Regions from separate parts of the Stenotrophomonas sp. YJH_SMC_58 genome, predicted to be linked through region 2. Evidence: predicted binding sites of a transcription regulator. Region 2 holds the regulator's gene; the other holds the start of a gene.
What was found. The regulator FliA, encoded in region 2, starts transcription of late flagellar genes. The targets are predictions, from matches to a motif close to TAAAGTTTNNCNNNCNNNGGCCGATAA.

Region 1 (4,407 bases), on a different contig from region 2:
CCAGCGGCCGGCACTACCCATGGGCGGGGTTCATGACCCGGTAGTGCCGGCCGCTGGCCGGCAACCGCGTTCACGCAGCGCGGAACGTATCCCACGCCATCCGCGCGATCAGCACCACCACCAGCCCCACGAACAGCTTGCGGATGAACGGCGTGCCGCCCTTCAGCGCCAGGCGCGTGCCCACCACCGAACCGATGATGTTGGCCGCCGCCATCGGCAGCGCGAACAGCCACAGGATGTTGCCGGTCGGCACGAAGAACGAGATCGCCGCCACATTCGTCGCCAGGTTCACCACCTTTGATGCCGCCGAGGCGCGCAGGAAATCCAGCCCGAAGAAGCGCACGAACAGGAAGATCAGGAAGCTGCCGGTGCCCGGCCCGAAGAAGCCGTCGTAGAAGCCGATCGCCGCACCGATCGCCAGCGCGATCACCAGTTCACGGCGGCCGATCTCCTGTGGCCGGTGCAACGCGCCGAAGTCCTTCTTCCACAGCGTGTAGGCCAGCATCGCGACCAGCAGCACCAGCACCAGTGGGCGCACCGCGTCCTTGGGCAGCAGGCTTACTGCGGTGGCGCCGGCGAAGGAGAAGATGAAGGCCGTGCCGGCCGCGAACAACACCGGCTTCCACGGGAAGCGCACGTTGCGCGCATAGCGCCAGGCGGCCGCACCGGTACCGAACATCGAACTGAACTTGTTGGTACCAAACAGCATCGCCGGCGTCTGCTGCGGCAGCACCGTGAACAGGCCAGGCAGCTGCACCAGCCCACCACCACCGACGGCGGCATCGACCAGCCCGGCGATGAAGGCGATGACCACCAGCCACCACAACTCAGGGGGAACCAGTTCCAGCACGGCGATCAATCGATATGGGGGCGCGACAGCATACGCCTGTCCTGCACTGGTTGACCGGTGCCCCGCGTGGATCCATCCGCACAACCCGGCGACAATGTCCGCATGAGCCGAAAACCCACCGATCCCTGCCCCTGCGGCCTTCCCGCCGAGTACGCCGCCTGCTGTGGCCGTTTCCATGCCGGTGAGGCCGCCCCCGATGCCGAGCACCTGATGCGATCGCGTTACAGCGCCTATGTGCGGGGGCTGGCGGACTATCTGCGCCAGAGCTGGCATCCGGATACCCGTCCGGCCGAGTTGTCGCTGGATGATGCGCCCGGCCAGCGTACGCATTGGCTGGGCCTGACCGTGCACGAGCACACCGTCACCGGCGCCGACAGCGCCGAAGTGCGCTTCACCGCCCGCTACCGCGTGGGAGGCGGCAGCGCGGTGAAGATGGCCGAGCACAGCCGCTTCCTGCGCGTCGACGGCCGCTGGTACTACCTCGACGCTGCCTGAGCCTCAGCCAGCGCGTACTGCCAGCGCGTCCTGTTCGGCATGCGCGCGCACCTGGTTGCGGCCACCGTCCTTGGCTGCGTACAGCGCCTGGTCGGCGGCCTTGATCACTGCCGCTGGCCGCTCATCCACGCGGCTGTCTGCCAGCCCGATGCTCACCGTCACCTGCACCGTCTGCCCGCTTCCGCCGCGTCCGCGCTGCCGGCGCCCCGTTTCATCGTCGCGGCTGCGTGTGCTCCGGTCGCGCAGCTGCATGCGGGTGTCCTCGATGGTCTGCCGCAGCGCCTCGACTGCATCCACGCAGGCGGCTGCGGGACGATCCAGGAACACTACCGCGAACTCCTCGCCGCCATAGCGGAACGCCCGGCCACCATCGCCTACCCGCGCCAGCCGCGAGGCCACCAGGCGCAGCACATCGTCGCCGGTGTCGTGGCCGTGGGTGTCGTTGAACGACTTGAAGTGGTCCACGTCCACCATCGCGATGCTGTAGGTGCCGCGCGCACGCTGCAGGGTCTCATTGAAGGCGCGGCGCCCCGGCAGGCCGGTCAGCTCATCGCGGAAGGCCATATGGAAGGACTCCTGCATCATCGCGCCCAGCATCAGCAGCAGGGCCGCACTGGCCAGTGCCGGCAGCAGCACCGGCTGCAGGAACACCCGTGGCAGCATCCACCACAGGCACAGCAGGGCCAGCAGCATCGCCGTGTGCAACGGGCGCGGATGCCGCCAGGCCTGCCAGCCCAGCGCGGCGGTTGCCAGAAGGAACAGCAGCGCTGGCAGCTGTGCCAGCGCGTTCCAGTCGGCCGGAATCCAGCTCCAGTGGCGGTTGGACAGCAGATCGTGCATGCCCCGGGGTTGCTGCGTGGCCAGCAGCAGGAAGATCACCAGCGCGGCGCCACTGGCAACACCCCGCAGCAGCAGGTCGCGGCGGCGGCGGCCGCGCTCGGGCCACAATGCCAGGCCCGCGAACAGCAAGGGCAACCAGGCCGAAATGGCATGGAAGCGCAGCGGTGTCAGCGCCGTGACATGGCCGCTGTGCAGGTAGCCGCCCACGTCCTGGTGCAGCAGCGCGAACATGACCGCCACCACCAGCAGCAGGCAGAGCGTACGCACCTGGTGGTAGAGCAGGGCAAGGCCGGCGCCGAGGCAGGCCAGCAGCCAGGGCAGGATGCGTTGGGCCGGGCTGGCAACGTCTTCGTTGCCCAGTGCTGCCCACAGCACCACGGCAACCAGCACGGCGGGCAGCACGAACAGGTAATGCGCAGGCTGGCGGAGCGGATGCAGGGGCAAGCAGGAATTCCAGCGCGGTGACGACGCGGCCGCAGCATTGCCGTTAGCGGCGTTCGCACCGGCTTCTTGAATGCGGGATGGTCACGCATGTGAACGCGTTGACGTCGAACGATGACATCGCACTCACCCTGTTGCGCAGATGCTGCCCGGATGGACAGCGTAGCCACCGCCGTCGCTGCCCCGCAGCGCGATCTCGCCCGCCAGTACGCATGTGTGCGGAACCGCAGCATGCACCTGGCAGCCCCCCTCAGCGCCGAAGATGCCATGCTGCAGAGCATGGCCGATGCCAGCCCGAGCAAATGGCACCTGGCCCACACCACCTGGTTCTTCGAACGCTTCGTGCTGGCCGGCTTCCCACCTGCACCGGCGCATGACCCTGCCTGGGACTACCTGTTCAACAGCTACTACAAGAGCCTCGGCCCGGCGCACGCCCGGCCGCAGCGTGGGCTGCTGTCGCGGCCATCGCTGCAGCAGGTGCGCGACTACCGCCAGCAGGTCGATGCACAGGTGCAATCGCGGCTGGCGGCAGGCGACCTTGATGAGCAGGCACTGCAGCACCTGCAGTTGGGCCTGCAGCACGAGCAGCAGCACCAGGAACTGCTGCTCACCGACATCAAGCACGCGTTCTGGTGCAATCCGTTGCAGCTGGCCTACCGCGAGGACCTGCAGCCTGCAACCAGCGCTGCCAGTGCGCAGGGCTGGATCGAGTCGCCCGAGCGCATCGTCACCATCGGCGCCGCAGCCTGGCCGCAGCACACCGCCTTCGCCTACGACAACGAATCGCCGGCGCATCGCGTGCTGCTCCCCGCGCACGCACTGGCCGAGCGTCCCGTCAGCAATGCCGAGTACCGCGCCTTCATCGACGCCGGCGGCTACCGCGAACCGCGCTGGTGGCTCAGCGAAGGCTGGGCGCTGCGCGAAGCCGAGAGCTGGCAGCACCCGCTGTACTGGGATGACGCCCTGCAGCGCGAGTACACCCTGGGCGGTTGGCGCGAACTGGATCCGCATGCGCCGGTCTGCCACCTCAGCTACTACGAGGCCGATGCCTGCGCCCGCTGGGCCGGTGCGCGCCTGCCCAGCGAGTTCGAGTGGGAGGCTGCCGCCGCAACGCTGCCGCCTCGCGGTCATTTTGCCGATGACGATCGGCTGCACCCGCAGGCTGCAGGGGGCAGTGGACTGCGTCAGCTGTTCGGCGATGTATGGGAATGGACCCACAGCGCGTATGGCGCCTACCCGGGCTTCCGCCCTTTCGCCGGCAACCTCGGTGAATACAACGGCAAGTTCATGTGCGGGCAATGGGTGTTGCGCGGTGGCAGCTGCGCCACGCCGCGTGGCCACGTGCGTGCCAGCTACCGCAACTTCTTCATGCCCCCGGCGCGTTGGCAGTTCTCCGGGCTGCGCCTGGCCAGGGACCTCGCATGAGTACGGTGCACGACGCACTGCAGGCGCTGACCGATCTCACCCCCGGCCGCCAGCAGATCCTCACCGACGTGGTGGCCGGGTTGTCGCGCACGCCGCGCCAGCTGCCGTCCAAGTACTTCTACGATGCGCGCGGCTCGCGCCTGTTCGAGCAGATCACGCAGACCCCCGAGTACTACCCCACGCGCACCGAGCTGGCCCTGCTTTCACGGGTACTGCCGGACATCGCCCGAAGCGTCGGGCCGCACCTGCACGTGGTGGAACTGGGCAGCGGCAGTGGCCGCAAGACCGCGTTGCTGCTGGCCGCCCTGCACGACCCGGTGGCCTACACGCCCATTGAAATCTCGCGTGCCGCGCTG
Region 2 (4,407 bases):
CGCCGCCAGCGAACCGGTAGCGGTCGAAGCCGCCGGCGAAGCCAGCCCGGCCCCCATGCTGGCCCCGGCACCGACGCTGACCGTGGTTGCCCAGGACGACGCCGAGATCCGCCAGCTGCGCCAGGAAGTGGCCGGCATGCGCCAGGTGATCGAGCGCGAGATGAACCGCTTCACCGACGAGCGCCTGCGTGGTAGCCCGGTGCGCGCCACCGCGCTGGACCTGATGGACGAGTACGGTTTCGACGCCGGGCTGGCCCGCGACGTGGCCATGCAGATCCCGCTGGAGACCGAAGCCCATCGTGGCCGCGGCCTGATGCTGGGGCTGATCTCGCGCAAGCTGCCGATCGCCCCGGTCGACCCGCTGGAAGAAGGCGGCGTGATCGCCCTGGTCGGCCCGACCGGCGCCGGCAAGACCACCACCATCGCCAAGCTGGCCTCGCGCTTCGCCGAGAAGCATGCGCCGCGCGATGTGGCCCTGGTGACCACCGACACCACCCGCATCGGCGCCCGCGAGCAGCTGTACGGCTACGGCCGCCAGCTCGGCATCGCGGTGCACGAGGCCAACAGCGGCACCGACCTGGACCAGCTGCTGGAACGCCTGAAGGACTACAAGCTGGTGCTGATCGACACCGCCGGCCTGGGCCCGCGCGACCGCGCGCTGGCCGCGCAGCTGCAGTGGCTGCGCGCCGCCCGCCAGGTACGCACCCTGCTGGTGCTGCCGGCCAACACCAGCTTCGGCGACATGGACGAGGTGGTCCGCCGCTTCGGCGCCGCCAACCTGCAGGGCCTGGTGCTGAGCAAGCTGGACGAGACCGGCCGCTTCGGCAACGCCCTGTCAGTGGCCGTGGACCACGCCCTGCCGATCACCTGGGTGACCGATGGCCAGGACGTTCCGGAGGACCTGCACCGGGCCAGTGCGGCCAATCTCGTACTTCGCCTTGAAGATTTGCGCCGCGCGGCCGATATGCCCTGCAACCCGGAGTTGAACCATGCCGTCGCGTGAGTACGCCAAGCTGACCAAGACCTTCCCGCTGTCGGCCACCCGCAGCGAGCCGCTCGGCCCTGTGCGCACCATTGCCGTCACTGGCGGCAAGGGCGGCGTGGGCAAGACGAATGTGTCCGCCAACCTGGCGGTGGCACTGGCCGGCATGGGCAAGCGCACGCTGCTGCTGGACGCCGACCTGGGCCTGGCCAACATCGACGTGATCCTGGGGCTGAACCCGACCTTCACGCTGGCCGACCTGGTCGCCGGCCGCTGCTCGCTGGACGACGTCATCGTCGAAGGCCCGAACGGCGTGCTGGTGGTGCCGGCCGCGTCCGGCCGCCGGCACATGGCCGAGCTGGCCCCGGCCGAGCACGTCGGCCTGGTCAACGTGTTCTCCGAGCTGGAACGCGAACTGGACATCATGGTGGTGGACACCGCCGCCGGCATCACCGACGGCGTGCTGACCTTCTGCCAGGCCGCGCAGGACACCGTGGTGGTGGTCTGTGACGAGCCGGCCTCGATCACCGACGCCTACGCGCTGATCAAGGTGCTGTCGCGCGAACGCGGCGTGGACCGCATCCAGGTAGTGGCCAACATGGTGCGCGACCCCAACGAGGGCCGCGTGCTGTACGAAAAGCTGACCCGCGTCTGCGAGAAGTTCCTCGCCGATGTCTCGCTGAACTACCTGGGCTGCGTGCCGCAGGACGACTGGCTGCGCCTGTCGGTGCAGCGCCAGCAGCCGGTGGTGAAGGCCTACCCGTCCAGCCCGGCCGCGCTGGCGATCACCGAGATCGCGCGTCGCACCGCACGCTGGCAGGCGCCGACCGAACCGCGTGGCGGCGTCGAGTTCTTCCTCGAGCGCATCCTCAAGCAGCGCGGGGTGGCCGCATGAAAGGCGCAGCCCAGTACAGGGAAGTCCAGCGCTCGGCGGCCAACGAGGTCATCGCCCAGCATTCGGACCTGGTGCGGCGCATCGCCCACCACCTGGCCGCGCGGTTGCCGGCCAGCGTTGAAGTGGACGACCTGATCCAGGCCGGCATGATGGGCCTGATCGAAGCGTCGCGCAGCTACGACGCCGACCAGGGCGCCTCGTTCGAGACCTATGCCTCGATCCGCATCCGCGGTTCGATGATCGACGAGATCCGCCGTGGCGACTGGGTGCCGCGCTCGGTGCACCGCCGTGCCCGCGATGCCGCCGCCACCATCCGCCGCCTGGAACAGAGCAGCGGCCGCGCCGCCAGCGCCACCGAGGTGGCCGCCGCGATGGAGATGCCGCTGCCCGAATACCTGCGGTTGATGGAGGACGCCGCACGTGGCCAGGTGCTGAGCCTGGAGTCGCGCATCGAGGACCAGGGCGAGCTGGACACCGTCGCCCAGGGCGGCCCGACCCCGCAGCAGGTACTGGAGCGTGGTGAGTTCGGCCGCGAGCTGGGCAAGGCCATCGGCCACCTGCCCGAGCGCGAACAGCTGGTGCTCTCGCTCTACTACGAGCAGGAACTGAACCTGAAGGAGATCGGCGCGGTGCTCGGCGTGAGCGAGTCGCGGGTCTGCCAGATCCACGGCCAGGCGGTGCTGCGCCTGCGTGGCCGGCTCAAGATTTTCGAGGCGGCGGACGCCGGCCTGGAAGAATGAACATGCCCGAGGCGGCTGCCCCCGGCCGCCCGGAATGAACAACAAAGGAACTCTGCTTTGAACAAGAACATGCGCATCCTGATCGTCGATGACTTCTCGACCATGCGTCGGATCGTCAAGAACCTGCTGGGCGATCTGGGCTTCACCAATACCGCCGAAGCCGAGGACGGGCATGCCGCGCTGTCGCTGCTGCAGAGCCAGCCGTTCGATTTCGTGGTCACCGACTGGAACATGCCGGTGATGACCGGCATCGAGCTGCTGAAGGCGATCCGTGCCGATGCCAAGCTGAAGACCCTGCCAGTGCTGATGGTCACCGCCGAAGCCAAGCGCGAACAGATCATCGAAGCCGCCCAGAACGGCGTGAACGGCTACATCATCAAGCCATTCACTGCGCAGACGCTGGAAGAGAAGCTCGGCAAGATCTTCGAACGCCTGGCGGCCAGCGCCTGATGGATACCACGGTCGACAAGAGCGCCCTCGCCCTGCGCCTGCAGGAAGCCCTGGACGCACTCGAGTCCGGTGACGAGGCCGCCTGGCGGCAGCGCATCGACGGACTGGTCGCGCTACGTACGCAGCCGATGATGAGCGGCCTCTCGCGGCTGGCCCGCGAGCTGGGGCAGGCACTGGGTGAGCTGCCGACCGTGCCCAGCGAGGCCGGTGAGCTGGACGACGCCTGCGCACGCCTGGACCACGTGGTGGCCATGACCGAACAGGCCACGCACCGCACCCTGGACCTGGCCGAGGAATGCCGCAGCCTGACCGAACAGCTGCGTGCTGAAGGCCTGCAGCCGGGCCAGGACGCGCAGCTCGAGCGCATCCGCCACAACCTGACCGAGATCGCCCTGACCCAGAGCTACCAGGACCTGACCGGGCAGATCATCCGTCGCGTGGTCGGCATCGTCCGCCGCGTGCACGAGGGCTTCGGCGCACTCGGCCTGCCGCCGGAACAGCATCGCACCGACCCGGAACTGGCCGGGCCGGCACTGAAGGGACTGGACCGCCACGCGGTCTCGCAGAACGACGCCGACGACCTGTTGTCGGATCTGGGGCTGTAAGCATGAGCGCGGTATCCGACGACATCACTGCCGATTTCATCATCGAGGCACAGGAAATCCTGGATCGCCTGGGCGAACAGCTGGTGTCGCTGGAGCAGGCACCGCAGGACACCGAGCAGCTCAACGCGGTGTTCCGTGGATACCACACGCTCAAGGGCGGTGCCGGCTTCCTTGGCGTCACCGCGATGGTCGAGCTGTGCCACGCCGCTGAAGAGGCCCTGGGCATCGCGCGTGCCGGGCAGGCGGTGCTGCAGGCCCACCACTTCGACGCCGCCCAGCAATCGCTGGACTACCTGCAGTCGATGCTGGACGCCGTGTCCTCCGGCACCGAGCCGGGTTATGCGCCGCCGGACCTGATCGCGCAGTTCGACATGAACGGTGGCACTGCCGCGCCGGTCGCTGCGGCCGCGCCTGCGGCAGCCGGCAGCGACCTGATCACCGACGACGAATTCGAGGCCCTGCTCGACCAGCTGCATGGCGGCAACGCGCCGACCGCGGTCGCGCCGGCGAAGAAAGCCGACGATGGCCTGATCAGCGAAGACGAGTTCGAAGCCCTGCTGGACCAGCTGCACGGTGGCGCTGCGCCAGGCGCCAAGCCTGCTGCCGCCGTCGCGGCGGCCCCCGCCGCAGCACCGCGCCCGGCACCCGCCCCGGCACCTGCAGCCAAGCCGGCAGCCAAGCCGATGGCCGAGGCCGAGCACACCGTGCGAGTGGACACCAAGCGCCTGGATGCGA

Region 1: a site for FliA is predicted at 2,673-2,699, ahead of AC5P68_RS10785 (GGDEF domain-containing protein). Genes of this name have one in related genera too.

What each region holds. Positions count from the first base shown of each region.
Region 1 is NZ_JCAFSW010000007.1:5,408-9,814, reverse strand. Features, by position in the region: gene AC5P68_RS10795 (sulfite exporter TauE/SafE family protein) at 71-850, opposite strand; gene AC5P68_RS10790 (YchJ family protein) at 953-1,345, shown strand; gene AC5P68_RS10785 (GGDEF domain-containing protein) at 1,349-2,629, opposite strand; gene egtB (ergothioneine biosynthesis protein EgtB) at 2,780-4,051, shown strand; gene egtD (L-histidine N(alpha)-methyltransferase) at 4,048-4,407, shown strand, end outside.
Region 2 is NZ_JCAFSW010000017.1:9,726-14,132, reverse strand. Features, by position in the region: gene flhF (flagellar biosynthesis GTPase FlhF) at 1-1,003, shown strand, start outside; gene AC5P68_RS17320 (MinD/ParA family ATP-binding protein) at 990-1,877, shown strand; gene AC5P68_RS17315 (RNA polymerase sigma factor FliA) at 1,874-2,617, shown strand; gene cheY (chemotaxis response regulator CheY) at 2,675-3,067, shown strand; gene AC5P68_RS17305 (protein phosphatase CheZ) at 3,067-3,672, shown strand; gene AC5P68_RS17300 (chemotaxis protein CheA) at 3,675-4,407, shown strand, end outside.